DNA from 3 places in the Sporosarcina sp. P19 genome. Region 3 is predicted to be linked to each of the others. Evidence: riboswitches for the same ligand, from Rfam matches in the RefSeq annotation. Region 3 holds a riboswitch; each other region holds the start of a gene.
The links. Region 3 has a riboswitch for cobalamin ahead of metE (5-methyltetrahydropteroyltriglutamate--homocysteine S-methyltransferase). Riboswitches for the same ligand answer to the same signal wherever they lie in the genome.

Region 1: linked by a shared signal. The riboswitch ahead of CSV74_RS11930 (ribonucleoside-diphosphate reductase subunit alpha) and the one ahead of metE (5-methyltetrahydropteroyltriglutamate--homocysteine S-methyltransferase) in region 3 are both predicted to bind cobalamin.
Region 2: linked by a shared signal. The riboswitch ahead of CSV74_RS06775 (ribonucleotide reductase N-terminal alpha domain-containing protein) and the one ahead of metE (5-methyltetrahydropteroyltriglutamate--homocysteine S-methyltransferase) in region 3 are both predicted to bind cobalamin.

The regions. Positions count from the first base shown of each region.
Region 1 is NZ_PDYR01000011.1:12,819-17,116, reverse strand. It holds gene CSV74_RS11930 (ribonucleoside-diphosphate reductase subunit alpha) at 1-1,845, opposite strand, end outside; cobalamin riboswitch at 2,006-2,182, opposite strand; gene CSV74_RS11925 (alanine/glycine:cation symporter family protein) at 2,644-4,065, opposite strand; gene CSV74_RS11920 (glycerate kinase) at 4,129-4,298, opposite strand, start outside.
Region 2 is NZ_PDYR01000004.1:137,699-141,996, forward strand. It holds gene CSV74_RS06765 (BMC domain-containing protein) at 1-180, shown strand, start outside; gene mdh (malate dehydrogenase) at 267-1,217, shown strand; gene CSV74_RS16615 (hypothetical protein) at 1,594-1,764, shown strand; cobalamin riboswitch at 1,931-2,107, shown strand; gene CSV74_RS06775 (ribonucleotide reductase N-terminal alpha domain-containing protein) at 2,280-3,554, shown strand; gene CSV74_RS06780 (CdaR family transcriptional regulator) at 3,630-4,298, shown strand, end outside.
Region 3 is NZ_PDYR01000009.1:69,270-73,567, reverse strand. It holds gene metE (5-methyltetrahydropteroyltriglutamate--homocysteine S-methyltransferase) at 1-1,329, opposite strand, end outside; cobalamin riboswitch at 1,476-1,608, opposite strand; gene CSV74_RS10885 (malate synthase G) at 1,998-4,187, shown strand.

The DNA.
Region 1 (4,298 bases), on a different contig from region 3:
CATCAAGTAGCCGTTACGCATACCGTTCATTGCCACATCCATGCGCAGTTCACGCCATTTATTGGAATCGTATTCGCGTTGATCGAAGTATTCGCCCGTTTGCCAATCCGAACCATCAAACAATGGATACGCGCCTTTTTCTTTTGCTAATTCCATTGATGCTTTAATTGTCAAATACGCGATATTTTCATATAACTCGTCTGCAAAGTCCACCGCTTCATCTGATTCCCACTGAATGTTTTTCAATGCGAGTAAATGGTGCCAGCCGAATGTGCCGAGTCCAATTCCACGGTAGCGTGCATTTGTGCGTTGCGCTTGTACAACCGGGATTTGGTTCTGATCGATGACGTTGTCGAGCATACGTACTTGAATTTTGATCAAACGGTCTAGTACGTCTGCTGTAACAGCTTTTCCAAGGTTAATCGATGACAGATTACATACAACGAAATCGCCTGGCTTCGTGCGTGTGACAACCATATCGTCTTCAAGCGTTACGGATTCATGTGTAGACGCTGACATATTTTGGAGTATTTCTGAACACAAATTACTAGAATAAATCATTCCTTCATGCTTATTCGGATTCATACGGTTTACTTCATCACGGTAGAACATGAATGGCGTTCCTGTCTCCAGCTGGCTACGCAGGATCCGTTTCATGATTTCAATCGCTGAAACCGTCTCTCTTGATAAATCTTCATTGCGGACACATTCTTCATACTTCTCGCGGAATGTTCCTTGTCCTTTTGTTTCATCATAGAAGTCTTCCAATGAATAGCCCATTTTCGTGCGGACTTCATGTGGATCGAATAAATGCCAGTCTTCACGGGACTCGACTTTCTCCATGAACAAGTCCGGCAAGCAAACGCCTGTGAAAATGTCATGTGCACGCAAACGGTCATCGCCGTTATTGAGCTTGAGATCGAGGAATGTGAAGATATCTTGATGCCATACGTCGAGATACACCGCCACGGCACCTTGACGTTGACCGAGTTGATCGACGCTGACTGCTGTGTTGTTCAGCTGTTTGATCCATGGAAGAACACCGCTTGACGCGCCTTCGAATCCACGAATCGATGCACCGCGAGAACGAACTTTCCCTATATAGACGCCGATACCGCCACCGAATTTCGACAAGTTCGCGATATCCGTATTGCTGTTATAGATCCCTTGTAATGAATCATCCACTGTATCGATAAAGCAACTCGATAGCTGACCGTGCATCTTGCCTGCGTTCGATAATGTAGGTGTCGCAACCGTCATGTACAAATTGCTCATCGCCCAGTACGCTTCGCCGACTTTATGAATGCGGTCTACTGTTTCGTCCTGCATTAACGTCATCGCAATGATCAACCAGCGCTCTTGCGGAAGCTCCACTGACTGTTTCTTAAAGTTTACCGTTACATAGCGGTCTACTAATGTTTTTAATCCAATATATGTGAATAATAGGTCACGAGAAGGATCGAGTAGCTTACCGATTTCCTGAAGCTCGTCCTGGCTGTATTTCTCTGTTAGAACGGGTGTATATAACCCCTCTTCCACCAAGCGTTCTACATTTTTCGCAAAATCGGTATAGACATCCGCTCCACGCAATGCTTTTTGCTTTGCATAGACGTCGAACAAATAAATACGCGCCGCTACAAACGTCCAGTACGCATTTGCTTCATCAATACGGCTTAAAGATTCTAGCACCATCGCGTTCGTCCACTCAGTTGCCGAGCTCGCCGGGTGACGCTCCTGGAATTTCTCACTCGCTTCGATCAACGGCTCGATTTGCTTCTTGCCGAATTCCTCCTGTAAGTTTTCCATCAATAAATTAAGTCCCACAGATTCTTGAATTATAGCCATTATATCCGCTCCCTTTAGTGAATTAATTCGGTTATGTACTAAATAAAAAAGCTCCCAATAAAAATCGGGAGTCGTCGATTGACGCTTAGTAGATTGCGGAAAGTTTTAGGCAGACTGAAAAAAGACTGCTTTGTGCTTTCACTCTCCAACCCCGAAGAATGTTTTGCTGAGATGACTGGCAGGTCTACTGGCTGGCACATCGTTCTTCCATCTTTCCTTCCCGCCGTAGCAGTGGTTTTTATAAGATAGTCGTCCGTGCCCTCAGTTGCGGGGGCAGCTCCGTTAGTGGCGGATTCCCTTTTAAACTTCGTGGGTACCAATTCATCTAATTGCTGTTAAACACTATATATAGTGTGTTAATTCATATATAACCCTAACATGTTGTGTTCAAACATGCAAAACAAAAATCGAACCGAGGTCCAGAATCCTTCTTCTGAACTACGATCCGATTTTTTATATTCAATATTTTATAGTATATCAAACTTTTTACTTCTTGACTAAATTGATTGTGTGAACGTTTTAAATTAGATAGTGAAAACTAAAAGTGGAAGGGATGAGGGCTCCAGCCGGGGGACGCGTTCCGAAGGGCCCGCGGCGAGCCAACCAGTTCGCTTCGCTCTCTTTGGTTGTCTCTCCTGTCGGGCTGATCCTTCCGGAGTCGCCCCCGTCTTCCGCCCTCAACCTACTTTCTAACGTAGACCACCTAGAAACTTCACTGTATTTTTAGTACCAGTTCGAAGTCTTAAGAACATAAGGCTAAAGTTCAAAACATAAAAAGCCCTAGATTATCTCTCAATATCACAAGCGATCTTCCGCTCTTTCAGCTGTTTCTTCCCAACATTCTGCGCCTTTTAGTTCAGGAATGCTGGCTGATTTGAAGACGGGATTTCTGCCGGCTCTTCGTTGTTTCGTGAAGTCGTCGAGTACTTTGAAGGCGATTTTGCCGAGTAGCAGAATGACGATTAGGTTAATGATAGCCATTAGTCCCATGAAAAGATCGGCCATGTCCCATACTACTTGTACTTTTGCAATGGCTCCGAAATATACCATAGCAAGTACGAGAACTTGGTAGATTCGTTTCCATACGACGTTAGCATTGATGAATTCAATATTCGTTTCGCCATAGTAATAGTTTCCGATGATAGAACTAAAGGCGAAGAACATGATCGCAACGGCGATGAAGTATGGTGCCCATGCGCCGACTTGTACGGCCATGGAATTTTGTGTCAAGATGATCCCGTTTGTTTCACCTGATTGATACAAACCGCCGAGCAAAATAATGAATGCTGTGGCAGAACAGATGATAATCGTATCGAAAAACACACCTAGACTTTGTACCAATCCTTGTTTTGCCGGATGCGATACGTTCGCTGTAGCGGCTGCGTTGGGCACACTACCCATACCTGCTTCATTGGAGAAGAGACCGCGACGTACACCTTGCATCATCGCCATCCCGATTCCGCCACCCATGACTTCTTTAATTCCGAAAGCATGCTCGAATATTAAGACAATCAAGCCTGGAACTTCTGTGATATTTATAATCACGATGTATAGGGCTACTAAAATATAGAAGGTTGCCATGACGGGTACGATGGTCTGTGTTACTTTGACAATACGTTTGACGCCGCCAAAGACGATCATCCCTGTCAACAGCATTAAACCAACCCCAATACCCCAGTTCGGAATACCGAATACTTCAGTAAAGGACTGACTAATCGTGTTAGATTGTACTGCGTTAAATATGAATCCGAAACACATCGTCAATAAAATCGCAAAAACAATTCCAAGTTTTCGCCAGCCAAGCGCTTTTTGCATATAATACGCTGGCCCTCCGCGGAATGTATCGCCGTCTTTCACTTTATACACTTGCGCCAATGTACTTTCGATGAATGCGGTCGCCATACCGATAATAGCAATCACCCACATCCAGAATACCGCACCCGGACCACCGATTCCGATCGCAAGGGCTACCCCCGCTACGTTACCTGTTCCTACACGTGATGCGGCACTAATCGTGAATGCCTGAAACGGAGACACCCCGTCATTGCTATCTTTCTTCTCTACAATCAGACGGAACATCTCGCGAAATAAGCGTACTTGCACAAATTTCGTGCGAACCGTGAAATATAAACCTGTTGCCAATAAAAGTCCAATTAAAACATATGTCCAAATGAAATTATTCGCCGGCCCTACAAGCCAGTCGATCGCATCTTGAAACATCTGACCACCTCCTTGTGTATTCTATACCCTACTTGTCTAGTTACTATGCTCGGCATAAAGAAACTATTTTCTACTTTGCATGACGGTTGACGCTTTATTCTCCAACAACACTGCTGCATATGCCATCAATTCAGCCAACGACATCTTCCCGTCATCTAATGAATGTAATTCGGAGAACCACCCGAGAAGCTCTTGACGCGCCGCTTCTTCAATAGCCCCCGAAATGACTATGA
Region 2 (4,298 bases), on a different contig from region 3:
GCAGCTGTGGATGCAGGTCGCGATGCAGCAGCGCGTGTTGGTGAATTGCTAGGTGCACATGTGATACCGCGTCCTGATGATTCAGTATATGGCATGGTGAAACCGCTAATGCCAACTACTCCAGAAATTCCTAAAGTAAAGAAAGCGATAGAAGCGAAGAAGGCACCGAAGAAAGACTGAAGGCGAATTACCTATGAGCATTTGCGAAGTTTTATTGGGCATAAACTCTTCGGTCATAATGAAATCTATAGAAAGGAGTGGTTTCCATGGCTTTCAAACGACATAAAATTGCAGTCATTGGAGCGGGTCATACGGGTGCGACTGCCGCATTGATGGCGGCGCAGAAAGAATTAGGCGACATCGTATTAGTCGATATTCCTGACCTCTCCAATCCTACCAAAGGTAAAGCACTCGATCTCCTTCAGACAAGTCCTGTGCAACAGTTCAATTCCCGCATCACAGGTACATCGAATTACGAGGATATTGAAGGCGCTGCAATGGTGATCATTACAGCAGGCGTCGCACGCAAACCAGGTATGAGTCGTGATGATTTAGTTGCGACCAATGCGAAGATTATGCGTTCTGTTTCTGAACAAGTGAAGCGTTACGCACCAGACAGCATTGTGCTGATTTTAAGTAACCCGGTAGATGCGATGACATATGTTTGCTATAAAACAACGGGCTTTCCTAAAAATCGTGTAATTGGACAATCAGGTGTGCTCGATACTGCCCGTTTCAATACGTTCATCTCGGAAGAATTGAATATTTCTGTAGAAGATATTTCGGGCTTTGTCCTTGGTGGACACGGCGATGATATGGTTCCACTTGTGCGTTATTCATACGCTGGGGGCATTCCGTTGGATAAAATCATTTCGAATGAACGATTGGAAGCAATTGTGGAGCGTACTCGAAAAGGCGGTGGCGAGATCGTCTCGTTGTTAGGTAATGGTAGCGCGTATTATGCACCTGCTGCGGCTTTGGTAGAGATGGCGGAAGCAATTATCAAAGATAAAAAACGAATTATGCCATCTATTGCTTATTTAGAAGGCGAATATGGATATCAAAATATCTATTTAGGCGTTCCTACTGTTTTGGGTGGCAATGGTATCGAGAGTGTAATCGAACTCCCGTTAACAGAGGAAGAACAAACAGCGCTCGATCAGTCAGCTGATTCTGTTAAAGCAGTGATCGAAATTTGCGAAAAGCAGTTGTCCTAATAACTACTGATCTCTCTAAGTCGTAAAGGGGACTTAGGGAGATATTTTTGTATAGGAAGAGGTTTTTTTGGCGCATTTTAGTCATTAAATGATAGAGAAGTCAAAGCTTATCTTAAAAGCTGACAAAAAGTTAATAAGGAATTACAACTTTTATATTTACTTTTATTTACTTGCATGGTACAATAAACAGAATTCACAGATTTATTAAACGTGCCTTTATTACACTAGTTCGGAAATATATAAAGAACTCATTTCCTTTCGCCTTTAAAATGTAAGCGCTATCAATAGGCCTTTTATTAATAAAAGCGAAGAAAATGTTCTTTTTTCCCCGACAAGGCATATACTATGAAAAATACAAATCCAGGAGGTAATTCTTATGCAAAACAACACCTATCAAAGCAATTCAGCACTACCAGAGCAAAACGAGACGTTCTATTTGATCACAGGTTACTCAGAGAATGGTTTCATCCATGGGATTACATGGGAAGAAGCGTATGTTCAAGGATTGGCGGAGTGCGGCTGTCTATGCGAACAACAACTCATGTAAGTAATGAAGAAAGCTCGATACAGGGTGCCTAGCAAAAAACGATTGTGGATGTACTCACAGTAGTTTTCTGCATAGGCACCCTGTTTAGTTATGTCTTCCTTCTTATTGAAAACAAACGCTACCACCCTCTATGTTATCCATGATAAAATGAAGTCAATCAAATAAATGAGTTTGCACGATGCGCTGGTACCTATCAAGGTATAAAAGGGAATCCGTAAACCGGAGCTGTCCCCGCAACTGTACACACGGACGACCGCTAGAATTAGCCACTATGGAGACATGGGAAGGCACTGGCGGAAGGATGAAGTGAAGCCAGGAGACCTGCCACGTATCGTCAAAGCGACACTTTCTTCGGGGGTTGAGGAGTGGAAGCAAAAAAGGTATCTGCATCTATACATTTTGTATAGAGTATATTCAAGTTGCCTAAATTTGTTTCCTCATTCACAACTATTGCAATCATCTTGCCGAAGAGGCGGAATGATTGTTTTTTGTTGTTTACGAAAGGAGACCGCGACATGAGATTATGTGAACAAAATGAGGAACGTATACACGAACGTGCACTGTTGCAGATATTGTATAAACAAGCAGAACAACAGCGTGGAAGACCAGTTTATTCAGGATTTCATCAAGTAGTAAGGAAACTGTTACAGGACGGGTTATACGGTCAATGGATCTATAACTATTCAGCAAGTGAAATCAAATGGCTTGGCTTGCAGATTGTAGCTGAACGCGACCGACTGATACCTTCTGCACAATTGCAGCAATATATGAATGAATTTGTAACATCTGATTATCATGATAAGCGGATAGGACTGCCTCAGGAAAGGCTTATGCTCATAGCAATGGGTGCAATGCAAAATGAAACAGTCCAGCGCTTGCAGAAAGTAAAGGAAGCATATTGGATGCTGAGCCATGGTTATGTGACTTTGCCAGCTGAGGTTATGTCATTCTTCGGTAAGACGTTCTATCAGCGAAAGACGAGAGTCCAGCAATATACAATGGATATCGCTGACGACAGAATAGCATCATTTTTATCAAGTAAGGTTAAAGAAAAGCATATACGTATACCCGATCATTTTATGGAACAAGTAAAAGCGTGCGGCTCTTGGTGTTTATTTGATGCTGAACAAGTAGAGCGTATTTTTGGATGTTCATTTGACAACTTCAACAGTGAAAGATTTTCCCACTCTGCTGATAGTTCCTCTATTGGGCATAAAAAAGTCTCTGCCATCGGATTGATGAAACGGCTGCTTGGAAGTGAAGGAATTGTTGTGCATTTTCCTAATAAAGAACGACAGGAAAAAGCAGTATTATGCTCGTATATTCAATTACCGTACGTACTGCAGGAAACGGAGTTGGCACGTACTTGTACCATACTTGTACGTTTACTGAACGGCATTGAAAGTATATGGGGACGTACTATACAAATTGAAGTGGCAGGATGGGAAACCGCTATAGCTGAACAGAAAATTGCTTTACATTCAGAGAGGGCCCTTCTGTTTATTGAAGAGGTAGCCCGAGAGATAAATCGTTCCTTGGAGGTGGCATCCTGTCGAAGCGGAATAAATACTCCTCTGCGCAAAGCGGCCTCGGTTATGCATCGTTCGATATACCAAGCGACAAAACAACAGCAAATCGCCATGATCGACCGAATAACTGCAGAACAGCGCCATACCGATCAAGGCGGATCGGTCACGCTAGAGAAGTCTGCAACCATTGAAACAGCAGAACTATTACAGCTGCTCATAAAGGCATGGAGCTGTGGAATTCCGGAAGTCCGACTTATCTGAATCACCTCTATTGTAGTGGAAACTGAAGTGGCGTAAACTAAGTATGACTAGCAGTTTTCATCCGAGGTGAGACAGGTGTTTCAATTTGATACATTAGGACATGAAATAGTAACTGAATTATCGAATCTGATACAGCAGCAAGTGATCTTAACAGATAGAAGAGGCTTCATTCAAGCGAGTACAGAACCGGATCGAATCAATCAGTTCCATGAAGGGGCACTGTTAAGTATGCGCCAGAAAACGATGCTCCGTATGGCAGACGAGGAAGCGGAGCATCTGCAAGGGGTCCGTAGAGGAATTGTCTTGCCGATCATTATTGAAGAAGAACCGATCGCCGTACTTGGCGTGACGGGTGATCCAGATGTGATTCATCCGCAGGCTCAGCTGATCTTACGCGTAGCGGAACTGTTCATCCAAGACACCCTGAAACGAAAGCAGAAGGATGAAAAAGTACGTGATGTGGAGTTCTTCGTCTTTGACTGGCTGACAGGATCAAAGAAAGATGAAAGATTTATGGAACGAGGGACACTGCTCGGAATCGACGTGACACTCTACAGTCAAGTGGTGGTTTTGGAAGTGCTGGATCTATTGGAACAGTTCTCCGTTGAGGAAATGGAGACATTTGAGTCGATTCAAAACATCCATCCTTCCATGAAGATGATCCGCTGGGCGCAAAATAAAATCTTATTATTATTACCTGAAATGAATCAGGAAACTGTAAAAAACGAGTTAGAGTTCCTATTG
Region 3 (4,298 bases):
TTCTGGCGTTTGTGGGAAACTGCCGATTGTTGTAGTAGGAAGTAGTGGCAATTGGAATTTTTCCTGTTGCTTCACTTTACGTTCTGCAAATGGAAGATTTCGCTTACTGTCAGAAAGTAGACTTCCGGAAGTCGCTTGGCGTACTTCTTTATTATTGCGAGCAGGAAGGGCATTAAATGCAGTCAGTGCTGCTTCACTGTCTTCAAATACTTTAGTGAATTTTTCTTTTCCATATTGTAAAGCTGTTTGAATAGCTTTGATTTCTTCCATCTTCTCGTCAGCGAATGCTAATGCGTTCAAGATGGTTTGATCTAGTTTCTGTTCCGAGCGAGTCGTGACAGGTGAGTGGAGCAAGCTACATGAAGGTTGAATCCACAATTTATCAGGTGAAACTTGCTGTTGGATTGTTTCAGTCAATGTAAGCTTTTTCTGTAAATTAGAACGCCATACGTTGCGTCCATCTACAATCCCTGCCGCAAGTACTTTGTCTTTTGGGAAGCCATGTTGTTTCAGATTATCTAAGTTTTTCTCGCGTCCGTGGACGAAATCGAGTCCGATCGCTGCAACAGGTAACGCAATCGTTTCTGTATAATGTTCAACTGAATCAAAGTATGTCTGTAGAAGAATATTCAGTCCGCTTAGATTATTTGTCAGTTGTGAATAAATTTCTGTTACAGTTTTCATTTCATCTGAGCTGATTGATGTACATAAAATTGGCTCATCGATTTGAACCCATTGTACTCCTTCATCCTGTAATTCCTGGAGTACTCTTTGATAAAGTGGGATCAATTGCAGGATGATAGATGGTACATCATTATCCTCAAACCCTTTAGATAATTTCAATAATGTATAGGGGCCAAGTAGAACGGGTTTACCTTCAATACCTAGTTCTTTCTTTGCTTCACGATAAGCAGCTAGCGGTTTATTTTCAGTTAGTTCAAAACGCTGACCTTCGTATTCGGGCACGATATAGTGATAGTTCGTATTGAACCATTTTGTCATTTCGGAAGCGACTGCCTCATCATTACCGCGAGCCATCGAAAAGTATGTGGAAGTGGAAACTTGTCCGCCTTTCCAGTTATAGCGTGAAGGGATGATTCCAAACATTGCAGACGTATCGAGTACACGATCATACAATGTGAAGTCACCTACAGCAATGAAATCAATTCCGGCATCTTGCTGTTTTTTTAAGTTCGCCAAGCGAATCTCTTTCGTTGTTTGAAGAAGATCATCCTCTGAAATCTTCTTTGACCAAAATGCCTCAAGTGCGCGTTTCCACTCACGATTTTCACCTATGACCGGATAGCCCGCTATACTACTTTTTACCATGGATAAATTCCCCCTTGATTTTTTATAATAAAAAAACATCTCTAGGGGAGATGTTAGAAATGCGAGTACATATAAAATAACATGCTAAAAATAGCATGCGTTTATAGACTGCGTCTGTCTAACACTTCCCTATTCATCGTAGGATTAAGCGTCATGAAAAATAGGCAGGTGTCTGGCTGGACGCATGGGCGTCTTCACAGTGGCGGGACCGCTCCAAGAAAAGGATTCCCTTTTAAGAAATGAAAGTATTTTCATTCCACCTACTTTTCAAACTATTCAATTCAGATGATTGTCTCTAAAACTATCACATGCAAAATAGTGTGTCAACTTGCTATCTGAATTTAGTGGTGGGTACCTAAAGAACAAATGGCGAAGTGAAATGATGAAACAGTGTATTACCTCTACTGTTATATAACTGATGTAAATAGACAGACTCAGACGTAATCAACCGTGATGCGAAAATTTTAACTATTCAGTTGAAAGTCAACTAGACTTTAGGTATGATATGTACTAACACGTCTTCAAGTGAAGAAGTCATTCGTTTGTTATGTGTCGATTTTTGATCGACAGGCTATGGGGTGTTGCCGAATAATGGACGATGATAGGTGTTCATCGCTATATGTTATACAACAGAATAGCGCAAAAAACATTAAGGGGTGGCTTTATCCATGACAAACTATGAAAAAGTAGGTAAATTGCAAGTCGCAACAGAACTATATAACTTCGTAAACGAAGAAGTTCTTCCGGACTTAGAAGTCCAAAGTGATCAATTTTGGACAAACTTTGATTCGCTCATTCATGAACTTGCTCCTGAAAACAAAGCGCTATTAGAAAAACGTGATGAATTGCAAAAGACCATTAGCGAATGGCACCAAAATAATAAAGGCGAAATTGATTTCGCTAAATATAAAGAGTTTTTACAAGAAATTGGCTACTTAGAGCCAGTTCCTGAAGATTTCAAAGTAACAACAGCAAACGTTGACAATGAAGTCGCAAACCAAGCAGGTTCACAATTGGTAGTTCCAATCGATAATGCTCGTTATGCATTAAATGCAGCGAATGCAAGATGGGGAAGTCTATACGACGCGCTTTATGGATCGGATGTAATTAGTAATGAAGCGGGTGCTGAAGCTGGCGTTCAATACAATCCGATTCGTGGACAAAAAGTAATCGATTTTGCGAAAAACTTGTTAGATCAAGCAGCGTCTTTAGCTGAAGGATCTCATGCAGAAGTAACAGCTTATAAAATTGCAGAAGGTAAACTTCAAGTAACGCTTGAAAGTGGTAACACAACTCCATTGAAAGATGAGTCCAAGTTCGTTGGATATAAAGGCTCTGAAGACGCACCGACTGCTGTATTGTTAGTGAATAATGGATTGCATATCGAAATCGCTATCGATCCCAATAATCCAATCGGTAAAAGTGATAAAGCAGGTGTGAAAGATCTTGTACTTGAAGCGGCACTCTCTACGTTGATGGACTGTGAAGACTCTATTGCTGCAGTAGATGCTGAAGATAAAGTTGGTGTATACCGTAACTGGCTTGGTCTAATGAAGGGCGACTTGGAATCAACATTCAAGCGCGGTAGTAACACAGTTACAAGAAAATTGAATCCAGATCGTACGTATACAGGCGGAGATGGCAAGGAGTTGATTCTGCGTGGTCGTTCATTGATGTTCGTACGTAACGTAGGTCATTTAATGACTAATAATGCAATCCTGGACGAAAATGGTAATGAAGTACCTGAAGGGATTTTGGACGGTGTTCTTACATCGCTGATTGCTACACATAACTTTAAAGAAAACACAGAGTTTAAAAACTCCCTTCACAATTCCATTTACATTGTAAAGCCGAAAATGCATAGTCCAGCTGAGGCGGCATTTGCGAATAAACTATTTGATCGTATTGAAGATCTACTAGGTGTTGAGCGCAACACAATTAAAATCGGAGTTATGGACGAAGAGCGTAGAATGTCACTGAATCTGAAATCGGCAATCAATGAAGTGAAAGAGCGTATTGCATTTATAAACACTGGATTCCTTGATCGTACAGGTGATGAAATCCATACGTCTATGGAAGCAGGTCCAGTTATTCGCAAAGCGGATATGAAGACGTCTAAATGGCTATCTTCTTATGAATCTGCAAACGTAGCAGTAGGAATTGGAGCGGGTCTACCAGGACACGCACAAATTGGAAAAGGAATGTGGGCAATGCCTGACTTAATGGCTGCAATGCTTGAACAGAAAATTGCTCATCCAAAAGCTGGAGCTAGCACTGCGTGGGTTCCATCACCAACAGCTGCAATTTTGCATGCATTGCACTACCATGAAGTAAATGTTAAAGATGTACAAGCCGGAATTGACAGTTCGATCGATTATCGCGATGGTATCCTTGACATTCCATTGGCACCTAAAGCGGATTGGTCTGCCGAAGAAGTACAATCTGAACTAGATAACAACGCACAAGGTATCCTGGGCTATGTAGTTCGCTGGATTGACCAAGGAGTAGGGTGTTCAACAGTTCCTGATATCAATGATGTCGGATTAATGGAAGACCGTGCAACATTACGTATTTCGAGTCAGCACATTGCAAACTGGTTACGTCATGGTGTTTGTACGAAAGAGCAAGTACAAGAAACTTTGGAGCGTATGGCAATTGTAGTGGATCAGCAGAACGCGGATGATGAGTTGTATCAGCCGATGGCACCAAACTATAATGATTCCATCGCGTTCCAAGCAGCGTCTGACCTAATATTTAAAGGGGCGGAACAGCCAAGTGGATATACGGAACCGATCTTGCATGCTCGTCGTATTGAAGCGAAAGCAAAAGCCAAACAAAAAGCGACAGTACAAAACTAATATCCATTACCAAACCGTCACTCTCTCACTAACGAAAGAGTGGCGGTTTTTTCTTGATTAGTCAAAAATGATATTTTTCTAATAAATCTGTAATCATGCTATACTAGCGAG